Regions from separate parts of the Burkholderia pyrrocinia genome, predicted to be linked through region 2. Evidence: predicted binding sites of a transcription regulator. Region 2 holds the regulator's gene; the other holds the start of a gene.
What was found. Region 2 encodes LexA, which represses DNA repair genes until DNA is damaged. Its sites were predicted from a motif close to ACTGTATNNNNATACAGT; they were not measured.

Region 1: a site for LexA is predicted at 5,795-5,812, ahead of imuA (translesion DNA synthesis-associated protein ImuA). Genes of this name have one in related genera too.

Annotation. Positions count from the first base shown of each region.
Region 1 covers NZ_CP070977.1:3,518,325-3,526,266, forward strand. Annotated here, with positions in the region: gene JYG32_RS16365 (methyl-accepting chemotaxis protein) at 1-988, shown strand, start outside; gene JYG32_RS16370 (MetQ/NlpA family ABC transporter substrate-binding protein) at 1,193-2,008, shown strand; gene JYG32_RS16375 (VF_A0006 family four-cysteine protein) at 2,112-2,420, opposite strand; gene JYG32_RS16380 (ABC transporter substrate-binding protein) at 2,743-3,708, shown strand; gene JYG32_RS16385 (ABC transporter permease) at 3,848-4,744, shown strand; gene JYG32_RS16390 (ABC transporter ATP-binding protein) at 4,746-5,540, shown strand; gene imuA (translesion DNA synthesis-associated protein ImuA) at 5,826-6,533, shown strand; gene JYG32_RS16400 (Y-family DNA polymerase) at 6,466-7,942, shown strand, end outside.
Region 2 covers NZ_CP070977.1:1,254,730-1,262,671, forward strand. Annotated here, with positions in the region: gene cysW (sulfate ABC transporter permease subunit CysW) at 1-85, opposite strand, end outside; gene cysT (sulfate ABC transporter permease subunit CysT) at 82-975, opposite strand; gene JYG32_RS05850 (sulfate ABC transporter substrate-binding protein) at 1,097-2,134, opposite strand; gene lexA (transcriptional repressor LexA) at 2,399-3,046, shown strand; gene JYG32_RS05860 (hypothetical protein) at 3,072-3,407, shown strand; gene JYG32_RS05865 (DUF2939 domain-containing protein) at 3,437-4,153, shown strand; gene JYG32_RS05870 (universal stress protein) at 4,233-4,730, opposite strand; gene nodI (nodulation factor ABC transporter ATP-binding protein NodI) at 5,062-5,976, shown strand; gene JYG32_RS05880 (ABC transporter permease) at 5,983-6,816, shown strand; gene JYG32_RS05885 (hypothetical protein) at 6,852-7,274, opposite strand; gene JYG32_RS05890 (permease) at 7,376-7,942, opposite strand, start outside.

The DNA.
Region 1 (7,942 bases), 1.6 Mb from region 2:
CGCCAGCCTCGGCGGCGAACCCGACGAAGCGGCCGCGCTCGCGGCCCGCATCGCGCAGGGCGACCTGACGCAGCCGGTGTCCGTGCGCGCGGGCGACCGCACGAGCATGATGGCCGCGATGCGCGACATGCAGGCGCGGCTGCAGGCGACGATCGGCGGGATTCGCCAGTCGGCCGAAGCGATCGCGTCGGCGAGCCGCGAGATCTCGGCCGGCAACGATGACCTGTCGCAGCGCACCGAGGAGCAGGCCGCGTCGCTGGAAGAAACGGCCGCGAGCATGGAGCAACTGACCGCGACGGTGAAGCAGAATGCGGACAACGCGCGACAGGCGAGCGGGCTTGCGAACAACGCGTCGGACATCGCGCGCACGGGGAGCGACGTCGTGAACCGCGTGATCGGCACGATGGGCGAGATCGACGACAGCTCGCGCAAGATCGCCGACATTATCGGCGTGATCGAGGGCATCGCGTTCCAGACCAACATCCTTGCACTGAACGCGGCGGTCGAGGCCGCGCGCGCGGGCGAGCAGGGCCGCGGCTTCGCGGTGGTCGCGGGCGAAGTGCGCTCGCTCGCGCAGCGCAGCGCGACGGCCGCGAAGGAGATCCGCGAGCTGATCGTCGACTCGGTCGAGCGCGTGCGCAACGGCTCGACGCTGGTCGGCCAGGCCGGCACGACGATGGGCGAGATCCTGCAGGCCGTCGCGCGCGTGACCGACATCATGGGCGAGATCGCGGCCGCATCCGAGGAGCAGGCGAGCGGCATCACGCAGGTCGGGCGTGCCGTCACGCAGATGGACCAGGTCACGCAGCAGAACGCGGCGCTCGTCGAGGAGGCCGCCGCGGCCGCCGCGTCGCTGCAGGAACAGGCCGCGCGGCTGCGCGATGCGATCGGCGCGTTCCGGGTCGTCGGCGCCGGCGGCGTTTCGTCGGGTCGGGCAGTCGAGCCCGCGTTCGGCACGAAGGCGGCCGACGAAGCAGTGGTCGCGTGACGCGGGCTGGTTGATGCGCGCCACGCACAAACGCAACTAACGGCCAAGCCGCGCATCGTCTGCCGGCACCGCCGCGGTGCATATCCATATGAGCGGGATGTATTTCACTTCCCGCCGATCCTGTGACACCATTTGCGCCTTCCTGCGAGTCGGGGCATACCCGTATCGCGCCCCATTTCCAGTAAGCAAGAAAGCGAGAAACAGATGAAGCGTCGCAGTCTCCTGAAGGTATTTTCCGTGCTGGCCGCCGGTGCAGCGCTGACGCTGTCGGCAGGTGCGCATGCCGAGGACAAGGTGATCAAGGTCGGCACGGTCGCCGGCCCGGATTCGGAAGTGTGGCAACTCGTGCAGAAGGTCGCGAAGGAGAAGGAAGGCCTGAACGTGAAGGTCATCGAGTTCAACGACTACGTGCAGCCGAACGCGGCGCTCGACTCGGGCGACCTCGACGCGAACAGCTTCCAGCATCAGCCCTACCTCGACAGCCAGGTGAAGCAGCGCGGCTACAAGATCGTCAGCGCGGGCCTGACCTACATTTCGCCGATCGGCGTGTATTCGAAGAAGTTCAAGTCGCTGAAGGATCTGCCGCAAGGCGCGAAGCTCGCGGTGCCGAACGACCCGTCGAACGAGAACCGCGCGCTGCTGCTGTTGCAGACGCAGGGTGTGATCAAGCTGAAGGCGGGCGCCGGCACGGGCGGCAACAACGCGACGGTGCTCGACATTGCCGAGAACCCGAAGAAGCTGAAGATCTCCGAGCTCGACGCCGCGCAACTGCCGCGCGTGCTGTCGGACGTCGACGCGGCCGTGATCAACACGAACTACGCGCTGGCCGCGAACCTGCAGCCGACCAGGGACGCGATCGCGCTCGAAGCGCTGACGAGCCCGTACGCGAACCTGATCGCCGTGCGCGCGAAGGACAAGGACCAGCCGTGGGTGAAGAAGCTGGTCAAGGCGTACCAGTCGCCGGAAGTGAAGGAATTCATCAAGAAGCAGTTCAAGGGCTCGATGGTCGCGTCGTTCTGAACGCCGCACACCGGTCGGACCGCTGAACGAAAAGGGCCTGCGGGCCCTTTTTCATTGGCGCGGCCGATTGGCGGCCGCGCGGCGCCCGGCGGTCAGCGCTCGCTCACATCTCGCCGCGCCGCGAGCAGATCGACATGATCTGCTGGATCGCGTAGTTGTCGCGCACGCCCGGCAGCGACTGCACGACACACTCGTGAAAGCGCCGCTCGCGGGGCAGCAGCATCGCGTTGTTGCGGTACAGCGCGTCGCAGGAGCGCTGGATCAACTGGGCCGCCGCGCCGTTGCGGCTTTCGCGCAGCGCGCCGAGCATGCACTCGTCGTATTGCGCATAGCCGTCGGTCAGCGCGAACGCCGCGCCCGGCAGCGTCAGCGCGACGGCCGCGAATGCGATTGCACGGACTCCCCGTTTCATCTGCCCTCCGATGGAGTGGATTGGGTCGGCCGACAGCATAACGTAAAGCCGTGAGCGCGGCTGGCGGGTTGGCCGGAGCCGCCGCCGGCCGGGCTTCGCGCGCGGTCGCGGGCCTCGGCGGGTGCCGCGATCCGGCGCGCCGCACGAAAGCGCGGAGTCAGGCGGTGGTCTGCGGAAATGGTATCCTCGTGCGTTCGCCGCTGCACGCCTTCCCGGGGTGTGTGCGGGCCGGCCGCCGCCGTGTTGTACGCGTGGCGGCGCCCGTCCGACGGCGGCGGGAATCCATCATCCAGAACTGACACAATACGGGGGAGACACACCCATGAAGCGATTCAAGACTTTCGCGATCCGTTCGATCACGGCCGGCGTGGCCGTATTCGCGTTGGCAGGCGCCGCGCACGCGCAGACCGTCAAGGTGCTGTCGATCGTCGATCATCCGGCGCTCGACGCGATCCGCGACGGTGTGCGCGCCGAGCTGAAGGCGGAAGGCTACGGCGACGACAAGCTCAAGTGGGAATACCAGAGCGCGCAGGGCAACACGGGCACGGCCGCACAGATCGCGCGCAAGTTCGTCGGCGACAAGCCCGACGTGATCGTCGCGATCGCGACGCCGGCCGCGCAGTCGGTCGTCGCGGCGACGAAGAGCGTGCCGGTCGTCTATTCGGGCGTGACCGATCCGGTCGCCGCACAGCTCGTGAAGGGCTGGAGCCCGTCGGGCACCAACGTGACGGGCGTGTCCGACAAGCTGCCGCTCGATCGCCAGGTCGCGTTGATCAAGCGCGTCGTGCCGAATGCGAAGACGGTCGGCATGGTCTACAACCCGGGCGAGGCGAATTCGGTCGTCGTCGTGAAGGCGCTCAAGGAGATCCTCGCGAAGCAGGGGATGACGCTCAAGGAAGCGGCTGCCCCGCGCACCGTCGACATCGGCCCGGCCGCGAAGAGCCTGATCGGCAAGGTCGACGTGATCTACACGAACACCGACAACAACGTCGTGTCCGCGTACGAAGCGCTCGTGAAGGTCGCGAACGAAGCGAAGATCCCGCTCGTCGCGGGCGACACCGACAGCGTGAAGCGCGGCGGCATCGCGGCGCTCGGCATCAACTACGGCGACCTCGGCCGCCAGACGGGCAAGGTCGTCGCGCGCATCCTGAAGGGCGAGAAGCCGGGCGCGATCGCGTCGGAGACGAGCAGCAACCTCGAGCTGTTCGTGAACACGGGCGCGGCCGCGAAGCAGGGCGTCACGCTGTCGTCGGATCTCGTCAAGGAAGCGAAGACGGTCATCAAGTAAGCCGCGGCCCGACCGCTGCGCTTGCGGGCCCGATCCGGGCCTGAACGACACCGCCGGACGGGCGGCTCCCACCCGGGGTCGCCCGTTCGCTTCACCCGGCCGTACACGTCCGGCCGGGAAGCAACAGGATTTCCCCATCATGTCTCTGTTCTCGTTTCTGGGCGCGCTGGAGATCGGCCTGATCTTCAGTCTCGTCGCTCTCGGGGTGCTGATCTCGTTTCGCATCCTCAACTTCCCCGATCTCACCGTCGACGGCAGTTTTCCGCTCGGCGGCGCCGTCGCCGCGACGCTGATCTCGGCCGGCTACGATCCGTTCTCCGCGACGGCGTTCGCGATCGTCGCGGGCGCGCTGGCCGGCTTCATCACCGGCTGGCTCAACGTGCGCCTGAAGATCATGGATCTGCTCGCCAGCATCCTGATGATGATCGCGCTGTATTCGGTGAACCTGCGGATCATGGGCCGGCCGAACGTGCCGCTGATCACCGAGCCGACGCTGTTCACCGTGCTGCAGCCCGACTGGATGCCCGACTACGTGCTGCGCCCGGCGCTGCTCGCGATCGTCGTCGTGGTCGCGAAGCTCGGCCTCGACTGGTTCTTCTCGTCGCAGCTCGGCCTCGCGATGCGCGCGACCGGCGCGAACCCGCGGATGGCGCGTGCGCAAGGCATCGCGACCGGCCGCGCGACGCTCGCCGGGATGGCGCTGTCGAACGCGCTCGTCGCGCTCGCAGGCGCCTTGTTCGCGCAGACGCAGGGCGGCGCGGACATCTCGATGGGGATCGGCACGATCGTGATCGGGCTGGCCGCGGTGATCATCGGCGAGACGCTGCTGCCCGCGCGCCGGCTCGTGCTGACGACGCTCGCCGTCGTGCTCGGGGCGATCGTCTACCGCTTCTTCATCGCGCTCGCGCTGAACAGCGAATTCATCGGCCTGAAGGCGCAGGATCTGAACCTCGTGACGGCCGCGCTCGTCACGATCGCACTGGTGCTGCCGGCGACGCGCAAGAAGCTGTTCGCGCGCAAGAACGGAGGGGCATGACATGCTGTCCGCACAAGACCTGAAACTCACGTTCAATCCCGGTACGCCGATCGAGACGCGCGCGCTGCGCGGGCTGTCGCTCGAGATTCCCGACGGCCAGTTCGTCGCGGTGATCGGCTCGAACGGCGCCGGCAAGTCGACCTTCCTCAATGCGGTCAGCGGCGACCAGCGCGTCGATGCGGGGCGCATCTCGATCGACGGTGCGGACGTCACGCGCCAGCCCGCATGGGACCGCGCGCACCTCGTCGCGCGCGTGTTCCAGGATCCGATGGCCGGCACCTGCGAGGCGCTGACGATCGAGGAGAACATGGCGCTCGCGACGGCGCGCGGCGTGCGGCGCGGCTTCCGGGCCGCGCTCGACCGGCCGTCGCGCGAGCTGTTCCGCGACAAGCTGCGGCTCCTGAACCTCGGCCTCGAGAACCGGCTGACCGACCGGATCGGGCTGCTGTCGGGCGGCCAGCGGCAGGCGGTGAGCCTGCTGATGGCGTCGCTGCGGCCGTCGCGGATCCTGCTGCTCGACGAGCACACGGCCGCGCTCGACCCGAAGACGGCCGCGTTCGTGCTGGAACTGACCGCGCGCATCGTCGCCGAGAGCAAGCTGACGACGATGATGGTCACGCACAGCATGCGGCAGGCGCTCGACTACGGCGATCGCACGGTGATGCTGCACCAGGGGCAGGTCGTGCTCGACGTGTCGGGCGACGCGCGCAAGGGGCTCGACGTGCCGGACCTGCTGCAGATGTTCGAGAAGGTGCGTCACGAGCAGCTCGACGACGACGCGTTGTTGCTCGGCTGACGGGCGACGGGCGGGCCGGCGCGATGCGGGGTGCTGCATCGTGCCGGTTTGAGTGCCGATCGGGCCCGATGATTCGGCGCGCGTGCGTCGCATCGGGCCGGATGGTTGTGACGGCGGGTGTTCGGGCGGCATGATCCGGCCACGCCCGATCCGGCGCGCCGTCGCATGACGGGCGCGCCGGCTTTTCCTCTGCCTTTCTTCCGACAAAAACCGGTTTCGCACCGGCGCTGTGCGACGCAAGCGCATTGCCATATACTGTATATCCATACAGTTGTGGGTGGCGTCATGCTCGCATCCTCCATTTCTCCCGAATCCCTTCATCCGTCGCTCTGGCGCGGTTCGCAGCTCGCGCGCGGCGGTCCGCGCACGGTCGATACCGGCTTCGCGCCGCTGTCCGCCGAGCTGCCGGGCGGCGGCTGGCCGGTCGGCGGGCTCGTCGAACTGCTGGCCGCGCAGCCGGGCTGCGGCGAGATGCGGCTGCTCGCGCCCGCGCTCGCACGCACCGTCAGCGCCCGGCGTCCGCTCGCGCTCGTCGCGCCGCCGCAATCGCCGCATGCGACCGCGCTCGCCAGTCTCGGCGTGCCGGCCGACGCGCTGCTGTGGCTGCGCGCCGGCAACCGCACGGATGCATTGTGGGCCGCCGAGCAGGCGCTCAAGACCGGCTGTTGCGGCGCGCTGCTGCTCTGGCAGGACGCGCGGCCCGATGCGCTGCGGCGCCTGCATCTCGCGGCCGCGCGCACGGGCGACACGCTGTTCGTGATGCTGCGCCCGCTGTCGGCCGCGCGGCAGCCGTCGCCGGCCGTGCTGCGCGTCGCGCTGTATCCCGTGCCGGGCGGCGTGTCGCTCGACATCGTCAAGCGTCGCGGGCCCGCGCGCAGCGAGCCGCTCGTGCTCGACCTGCCGTCGCCCATCGTGGAGAGCCGCTATGCGCGTCTTGCTCGGCATCCATCTGCCGCGCCTGCCGCTCGACGTGTGCACCCCGCACCCGTCTGACGCAGCGGCCGGCGGCGCCGGCTGTGCGGTGCTCGAGCAAGGCGTCGTGCTGATCGCCGATGCGGCCGCGCGCCGGCAAGGCGTGCGCGCGGGCATGAAGCGCGGCGGCGTGCTGACGCTCGCGCCCGAGACGCAGCTCGTCGAACGCGATCCCGCGCGCGAGGCCGATGCGCTGCGCGCGGTCGCGCTCGCGTTGCTGCGCTTCTCGCCGTGCGTCGTGCTCGACGACGAAGCCACGCTGATCGTCGACGTCGGCCCGAGCCTGCGCCTGTTCGGCGGCCTGCCGTCGCTGTGCCGCCAGGCGCGCGCGACGCTCGCGGCGCTCGGTTATGCGGCGCGCCTGTCCGCCGCGCCGACCGGGCGCGGCGCGTGGCTGCTCGCGCGCACGTCGGCGCGCGCGCGCATCCGGCGCCGCGTCGCCGGCCAGGCCTCGCTCGTCCGCTTGCTCGACGGCCTGCCCTGTGTGCTGCTGCCCGATGCGCGTCCGTATGCAGGCTGGTTCGACGGCCTCGGTTGCCGCACGCTCGCCGATCTGCGCCGCCTGCCGCGCGCAGGGCTGCAGCGTCGTTGCGGCCCCGCGCTGCTGGCCGCGCTCGATCGCGCGTACGGCGATGCGGTCGAGCCGCTTGCGTGGATGGCGGTGCCGCCCGTGTTCGACGTGCGGCTCGAATTGCCGGAGCGCGTCGAATATGCGGAAGCCGTGCTGTTCGCCGCACGGCGGCTCGTCGTGCAGCTCTGCGGCTGGCTGGCCGCGCGGCAACTGTCGCTGGCCGCGATGACGTTCGATCTCGAGCACGAGCGCGGCCGCCAGGCCGTGCCGCCGACGCCGCTCGAACTCGCGTTCGCCGCGCCCGTGCGCGACGAGGCGCACTTCATGCGGCTGCTCGGCGAGCGGCTCGCGCGCGTCGAGTTGCCGGCCGCGGTGATCGCGGTGCGTCTGAAGGCCACGCGCGTCGAGTCGGTCGCACCGCCGGCCGACGATCTGTTTCCCGAGCCGGGCGGCACGCGCGAGACGCGCGCGCGGCTGTTCGAGCTGCTGGTCGCGCGGCTCGGTGCGGAGAACGTGCTGCGCGCGGCGCCGGTTGCCGATCACCGGCCCGAGGCCGCGAACCGCTGGCTGCCGCTCGATGCGCAGGCCGGCAAGCCGGCCGGCGGCCCGCCGGCCGTGCCGCCGCGTCCCGCGTGGCTGCTGGCCGAGCCGCTGCCGTTGCTGATGCGCGGGGAGCGGCCGGTATTTCATACGCCGCTCAGGATGATGTCGTCGGCGGAGCGGATCGAGGCAGGGTGGTTCGATGGTCAACTGGCCGCGCGCGATTATCACGTTGCGCAGGACGAAGAGGGCGCGTGCTATTGGGTATTCAGGGAGCGGACGAGCAGCCAGGCGGACCCGCACTGGTTTCTGCACGGCC
Region 2 (7,942 bases):
CGCTGACGGGGTCGAGCCGTTTCGTGGCGCGCCCTTGTGCGGCCGACGACGGGGTTTTCAGCACGACGGTGGCCTCCTGGCTCATTGCTGGCCTCCTGCTGCGGTTGCGGTGACGGTCGCGGGCGCGGGGCCGCTTGCGCTCTTGCTCGTGCGGCGCTGCAAATACCATTGCAGCGTGTTGATCAGCAGCAGCATCAGGAACGACACGACCAGCATCACGACCGCGAGCGCGGTCGCGCCCGCGTAGTCGTACTGCTCGAGCTTCGTGATGATGAGCAGCGAAGTGATCTCGGATTTCATCGGCACGTTGCCGGCGATGAAGATCACCGAGCCGTATTCGCCGAGCGCGCGCGCGAACGCCAGCGCGAAACCGGTCAGCAGCGCCGGCAGCACGGCCGGCAGCACGACGCGGCGGAACGTCAGCCAGCGCGACGCGCCGAGGCACGCGGCGGCCTCTTCCTGCTCGCGTTCGAAATCCTCGAGCACCGGCTGCACGGTGCGCACGACGAACGGCAACCCGATGAAGGTCAGCGCGACCAGCACGCCGGCCGGCGTAAACGCGATCTTGATGCCGAGCGGCGCGAGATACTGGCCGACCCAGCCGTTGGTCGCGTAAACGGCCGCGAGCGAGATGCCGGCGACCGACGTCGGCAGCGCGAACGGCAGGTCGACGATCGCATCGACGAGGCGCTTGAGCGGGAACGTGTAGCGCACGAGCACCCACGCGACGAGGAAGCCGAACACGGCGTTGATCAGCGCGCCGCCGAGCGCGGCCGAGAACGTCAGCCGGTACGACGCGAGCACGCGCGGCGACGTGACGGCGGTGACGAACTGGTCCCACGACAGCGTCGCGGTCTTCAGGAACGTGGCGGCAAGCGGAATCAGCACCACGAGGCTCAAATAGGCCACCGTGATGCCGAGCGTCACGCCGAAACCGGGCAACGCGCTCGGCTTGCGAAAGGTGTACGTCGTCATCGGATGCTCTTGCTGGGTCGATGCTGCTCATGGGTCCGACGCAAACGCCGGCGCGATGAATTGCGCCGGCGGCCCGTCGGGGATGCGGCCGCTGTCGTGGCGCGCCGCTGTCGTTATGGCGTTACTGCGGCTTGTAGATCGAATCGAACACGCCGCCGTCCGCGAAATGCGTCTTCTGCGCATTCGTCCAGCCGCCGAACGTGTCGTCGACCGTGTACAGCTTCAGCTTCGGGAACTGCTTCGTCAGTTCCGCCGGCACGTTCTTCGAACGCGGCCGGTAGTAGTTGCGCGCCGCGATCTCCTGGCCCTGCGGGCTGTACAGGAAATTCAGGTACGCGTCGGCCAGCTTGCGCGTGCCCTTCTTGTCGACCACCTTGTCGACCACCGCGACCGGCGGCTCGGCCAGGATGCTCACCGACGGCACGACGATCTCGAACTTGTCGGTACCGAATTCCTTGACCGACAGGAACGCCTCGTTTTCCCAGGCGATCAGCACGTCGCCGATCCCGCGCTGCACGAAACTCGTCGTCGCGCCTCGCGCGCCGGAATCGAGCACGCCCGCATTCTTGTAGAGCTTCGTCACGAACTCCTTCGCCGTCTGCTCGTTGCCGCCCGGCTTGTGTAGCGCGTACGCCCACGCGGCCAGGTAGTTCCAGCGCGCGCCGCCCGACGTCTTCGGGTTCGGCGTGACGATCGAGATGCCCGGCTTGGTCAGGTCGTCCCAGTCCTTGATCCCCTTCGGATTGCCCTTGCGCACGAGAAACACGATCGTCGACGTGTACGGCGACGCGTTGTCGGGCAGGCGCTTCTGCCAGTCCTTGTTGACGAGCCCCTTGTTCGCGAGCGCGTCGATGTCGTACGCAAGCGCCAGGGTGACGACGTCGGCCTGCAGGCCGTCGAGCACCGAGCGCGCCTGCGCGCCCGAGCCGCCGTGCGACTGCTTGAAGTTGACGGTCTCGCCCGTCTTCGCCTTCCACTCCTTGCCGAACGCCTGGTTGAAGTCCTGATACAGCTCGCGCGTCGGGTCGTACGACACGTTCAGGAAGGTCGTATCGGCCTGCGCGTGCGTCGCGACGCCCAGCGTCGCCGCCGCGCCCAGCGCGAGTGTTGCGATCAGGCGGCCCACTCCGCCCACCAGCCCCGTATTGCGCTTCGCCATCCTTGGTTCTCCAGTGTTGTCGGTATTGCGATGTCGGGCCAGTCTAACGAACGGGTTACATGATTAAAAATAATCGTTCCTCATTTTTTAATACTCAAAAGTGCTAACGCAGACGGGATGGACGGTTGCGGCAGATAAACCGGCGTCCGGACGTCGCGAAATCGCGCCGGAACCGGCGTGATCGCGTCGAACCTCAAGTAACGCTTGAAATTCGCGAAGTACTGTATAAAAATACAGCTCACTGTCTATCCATACAGTTAAGCCATGACCAAACTCACCGCCCGTCAGCAGCAAGTGTTCGACTTGATCCGTCGCGCGATCGAGCGTTCCGGATTCCCGCCCACCCGCGCCGAGATCGCGGCCGAACTGGGCTTCAGCTCGCCGAATGCGGCCGAGGAGCACCTGCGCGCACTCGCGCGCAAGGGCGTGATCGAGTTGGCCGCCGGCGCATCCCGCGGCATCCGCCTGCTCGGCATCGACGACGCCCCGCACCAGTTCACGCTGCCGCACGCCGGCCTGATGCAACTGTCGCTGCCGCTCGTCGGCCGCGTCGCGGCCGGTAGCCCGATCCTTGCGCAGGAGCACATCTCTCAGCATTACGCGTGCGATCCCGCGCTGTTCTCCAGCAAGCCCGACTACCTGCTGAAGGTGCGCGGCCTGTCGATGCGCGACGCCGGCATTCTCGACGGCGACCTCCTCGCCGTGCAGAAGCGCACGGAAGCGAAGGACGGCCAGATCATCGTCGCGCGTCTCGGCGACGACGTCACGGTCAAGCGCCTGATGCGCCGGCCGGGCGGTCTGGAACTGATCGCGGAGAACCCGGATTACGAAAACATCTTCGTCAAGGCCGGCAGCGCGGAATTCGCGCTGGAAGGCATCGCCGTCGGGCTGATCCGCTCGGGCGAACTCTGACATTCCGTCTCGCTAGGAGAACATCATGGAACGCCTTGCCCGCCTGCTGCCTTTCCGTCAATTCGGTCGCCTGCGTCATCTGCGCGGCCGCACGCCTTGCGCACCGCTGTCCGCGGCAGCGCCTGTGAAAGAAGAAGTCGCAGTCGAACGGCAGGCGTCCCTGCTGCCGTCGGCGCTCCCCGCTTTCGCACGGGTATCGCTGAACGCCGGCCTGAATCACGCGGAACCCGCGCGCCGCGCGCCGGTGCGCGTCTATCACGGCCGATCGCGCCTGATCATGGTCGGCACGATCGATGCCGTGTGCCGGATGATCGATCGCTGCATCGCGGAGGAACGATCGGCCGCGCAAGGCGGTCTCTGATTGCGGAGCATTCCCGCACCGGAGGCAACGTGACTGGATCTTCGAGCCGCAAACGGCGGCTCAAGCCCCTGCTGGTCGTCGTGCTGGCCGTCGCCGTCATGACGGCGATCGGCTATGCATACGCGTCGCCGTACGTCGCGCTCGGTCGCCTGAAATCGGCGATCGATGCACGCGATGCGCAGGTCATCAGTGAATATGTCGATTTTCCGTCGCTGCGCATCAGCCTGAAGCAGCAGGTGACGGAAGAGTTGATGCGCCGGATCGACGCGGTGAAGAAGAACAATCCGTTCGCGGTGATCGGTGCGCTGATCGGGTCCGCGCTGATCGGCCCGCTGGTCGATGCGTATGCGACGCCGGAGGGTGTGGCCGCATTGATGAGCGGATTGCCGCCGCGCGGCAATCCGGGCGAGCGTCCGCCCGAATGGTCGAATTTGCCGCAAGGCGGTGCACCGGCCGACACGCCGGCCGCACCGCTGGTTAATCCCGCTCCGGCGAGTGCCGCCGTACCAGGCAGCAACGCGGCCGCCGCGGCTGCGTCATCGCCCGCACCGGCCGCTGCCGCACCGACCAGCGCGAACGATGCAACGCACCCGCCGCATCAGCAGCAAACCGGTGCCGGCTACCGGAATATCGACGAATTCGTCGTGACCTACCAGCGCAGCGCCGACGGCACGCGCTATGCGGCAATATTCCACCGCTTCGGGCTGTTTTCGTGGAAGTTGTCCGCGATCGACCTGCATGCTTAGCCAACCGCGATCGACGCCCACGCCGCTGATGCTGCGCGGCGCCTGACCGGCGCGCATCGCCGGTCAGGCCGTCATTGCGTCATTTGCCGCTCGCCGTGGCCGCTTCACGCTCGCGCGCGATTTCGGCCTTCTGCTCTTCCGCCGACGAACACGCAACCAGAATGCTGCAGTTCACGCGATCGAGCAGTTGCGTATTGCCCGAGCCCATCCACCATCTCGACAGCCCGCTGCGGCACCGGTGGCCGACGACGACGAGATCGACCTTCAGCTCCGACGCGAGATTCGCGATTTCGTCGATCGGATAACCGAACGCGAAATGGCCTTCAGCCTGCACGCCGCGCTCGCGCAGCCAGTTCACGCCTTCCTGCAGGATTTCGCGCGCGGTTTCCTCGAAGCGGCCGCACGCGACATCGGTCAGCAGACCCGCGCTTTGCGCAATGCTCGAGCGCATGTCGACGACCGACAGCAAGTGCGTTTCGGCCTTCAGGTCCATTGCGAGATTGGCGCCGCAACGCAGCGCCTTGCGTCCTTCGAGCGAGCCGTCATAACACAGCAAAATCTTGTTGTAGCTAGCCATGGAACCTCCCTATCGCGACAACGAGCCTACGCATTCATCATGGTGCGCCGCAATTCAGGACGCAAGGGATGGAAAACGCTGATTCGCCCCGCTCGGCGTGTGCGCGATGATGCGGTGCACGATCGGTGCGCGCCTGCATCGCACCGTGCAGGCATGCCCTGAAGAGACGCAGCCGATGCACTAGAATGGCCCGTTCGTACTCCAGCGGGTCATCACGCGCCGGCGTCGTGCGCTTCGGTCATGCCCATGTGACTCGCATTCGCCCGATCCGTTCGCAAACCGGCCACGCATCGGGCGGCGGAACGCGCCCGCTTACAACGACAACATGCCCATGTCCGTCGCACCGATCGATCTCCGCAACGTCGAAAAGCGCTATGGCGACAAGCTCGTCGTCAACGGCCTGTCCTTCAGCGTGCAGGCCGGCGAATGCTACGGCCTGCTCGGGCCGAACGGCGCCGGCAAGACCACCACGCTGAAGATGCTGCTCGGCCTCGCGTATCCCGATGCGGGCACCATTTCGCTGTGCGGCGAACCGGTTCCATCGCGCGCGCGGCTTGCGCGCCAGCGCGTCGGTGTCGTCCCGCAGTTCGACAATCTCGACCCCGACTTCACCGTGCGCGAAAACCTGCTCGTGTTCAGCCGCTATTTCGGGATGTCGGCGCAGGCTGCGCGCTCGCTCGTGCAGCCGCTGCTCGAATTCGCGAAGCTCGAGAACAAGGCCGATGCAAAGGTCGGCGAGCTGTCGGGCGGCATGAAGCGCCGCCTCACGCTCGCCCGCGCGCTCGTCAACGATCCCGACGTGCTGGTGCTCGACGAGCCGACGACGGGCCTCGACCCGCAGGCGCGGCACCTGATGTGGGAGCGGCTGCGCTCGCTGCTGGCGCGCGGCAAGACGATCCTGATCACCACGCATTTCATGGAAGAAGCCGAGCGCCTGTGCGACCGCCTGTGCGTGATCGAGGAAGGCCGCAAGATCGCCGAAGGCGCGCCGCACGCGCTGATCGAATCGGAGATCGGCTGCGACGTGATCGAAATCTACGGGCCCGACCCGGCCGCGCTGCGCGACGAGCTATCGGCGTTCGCGAAGCACACCGAGATCAGCGGCGAGACGCTGTTCTGCTACGTGAGTGACCCGGAGCCGCTCAGCGCGCGACTCAAGGGTCGCTCTGGGTTGCGCTATCTGCATCGCCCGGCCAATCTGGAGGATGTGTTCCTGCGGCTCACGGGCCGCGAAATGCAGGACTGATCGATCATGGACGTCCGCAACTATTCCGCCGCCGCACCGACCGCCCCGCCACGCGAGTCGCGCTTCGCGATCGCGATGCCCGCGAACGCGACGAACTGGGTCGCCGTTTGGCGGCGCAACTATCTCGTCTGGCGCAAGCTCGCGCTCGCGTCGATGTTCGGCAATCTCGCCGATCCGATGATCTATCTGTTCGGGCTCGGTTTCGGGCTCGGCCTGATGCTCGGCCATGTCGACGGCGTGTCGTATATCGCGTTCCTCGCGGCCGGCACGGCCGGGTCGAGCGTGATGATGTCCGCGAGCTTCGAATCAATGTATTCGGGCTTCTCGCGAATGCACGTGCAGCGCACCTGGGAGGCGATCATGCATACGCCGCTCGCGCTCGGCGACATCGTGCTCGGCGAGATTGTCTGGGGAGCCAGCAAGGCGATGCTGTCGGGTGCCGCGATCATGCTCGTCGCGGGCGCGCTCGGTTATGCGCAGTTTCCGTCGATGCTCGTGGCGCTGCCCGTGATCGCGCTTGCGGGCCTCGCGTTTGCCAGCATCGCGATGATCGTCACGGCGCTCGCGCCGTCCTACGATTTCTTCATGTTCTATCAGACGCTCGTGCTGACGCCGATGCTGCTGCTGTCGGGCGTGTTTTTCCCGATCACGCAGTTGCCGCCGGTCGCGCAGCACGCGGCGCATGTGCTGCCGCTCGCGAACGCGGTCGAGCTGATCCGGCCCGCGATGCTCGGCCGGCCGGCGACGGACGTCGCGTTGCACGTCGCGGTGCTCGCCGGCTACGCGGTCGGCGGATTCCTGCTGTCCGCGTGGCTGTTCCGGCGGCGGATGATGCGCTGACGGCCGGCGCGCACGGCGCCGGCTTCATGACGACGTTACTCGTCGTCGTCGCTCCACGGAATCTCGACGTCGGTCAGGAACGCGACGGTCGCGAGCGGGCCGCCTTCCTGGCGGCCGAGCTTGCCGTCCGCGCGATGCCATTCGACGCGGAACTGCGTGCCCGGATCGTCGGCGACCAGATAGACCGAGCGCAGTTCGTCCGCATCGGCTTCGTCCACCGGGCCGTCGAACGACACCAGCATCTTCTGCGGCCACAGGCCGTTGACGGGATCGTAAATGCGGTCGCCCTGCGGAATGTCGATGCTGGCGTCGACGCCGATCGTTGCGGAGGCCTCGATGATCATCGTGCCGAGTGCGTTCAGCACGGCAGTCGCCCGCGCGGAATTGGCCTGGCGGATCGCGAGATCGCCGCGCGTCAGCGCCTTTTCGAGTCGAGGATGGATCTTCGGTTGGGTCATGCGTTTTCCTGTTTGCTTCTTGTAAAGGGCGCCGCACACGTGAAGCAGCGGCGCCGGATGAATACGACGATTGCGCCCGCCCGGCGCGCCGCTCGTGCGCGTCAGAACCCGAACGCGACCGCGAGCAAGCCGCTCACGATCCCGAACACGACGACGAGGGTCGCGACGATCGCCAGCATGTAAGGCTTGAACGAACGCGCGAGCATCGCAAGCGACGGCACGCTGATCGGCGGCAGCGTCATCAGCAGCGCAGCGGCCGGGCCGACGCCCATGCCGAGCGACAGCATCGCCTGAATGATCGGCACCTCGCCGGCCGTCGGGATCACGAACAGCATGCCCGCGACCGCAAATACGACGATCCAGCCGAGATGATTGCCGATGTCCGGGCCGATATGCGGGAACAGCCATGCGCGCGCGGCGCCGAGCAGCAGCACGAGTACGATGTATTCGGGCACGAGCCGCACGGCCATGCGCGCAAGCAGCTTCACCCAGCGGACGAAAGGATTGCCGGCCGCGGCCTGCTCGGCCGCCAGTGCGGCAAGCTGCGCATCGTCGATGCTGCGGTCTTCAGGGCGCGCAATGCGGTTCAGCAGATAGCCGATCCCGAACACCATCGCGATGCCGAGCACGAAGCGCAGCGCGCTCCAGTGCCAGCCGAGCACGAAGCC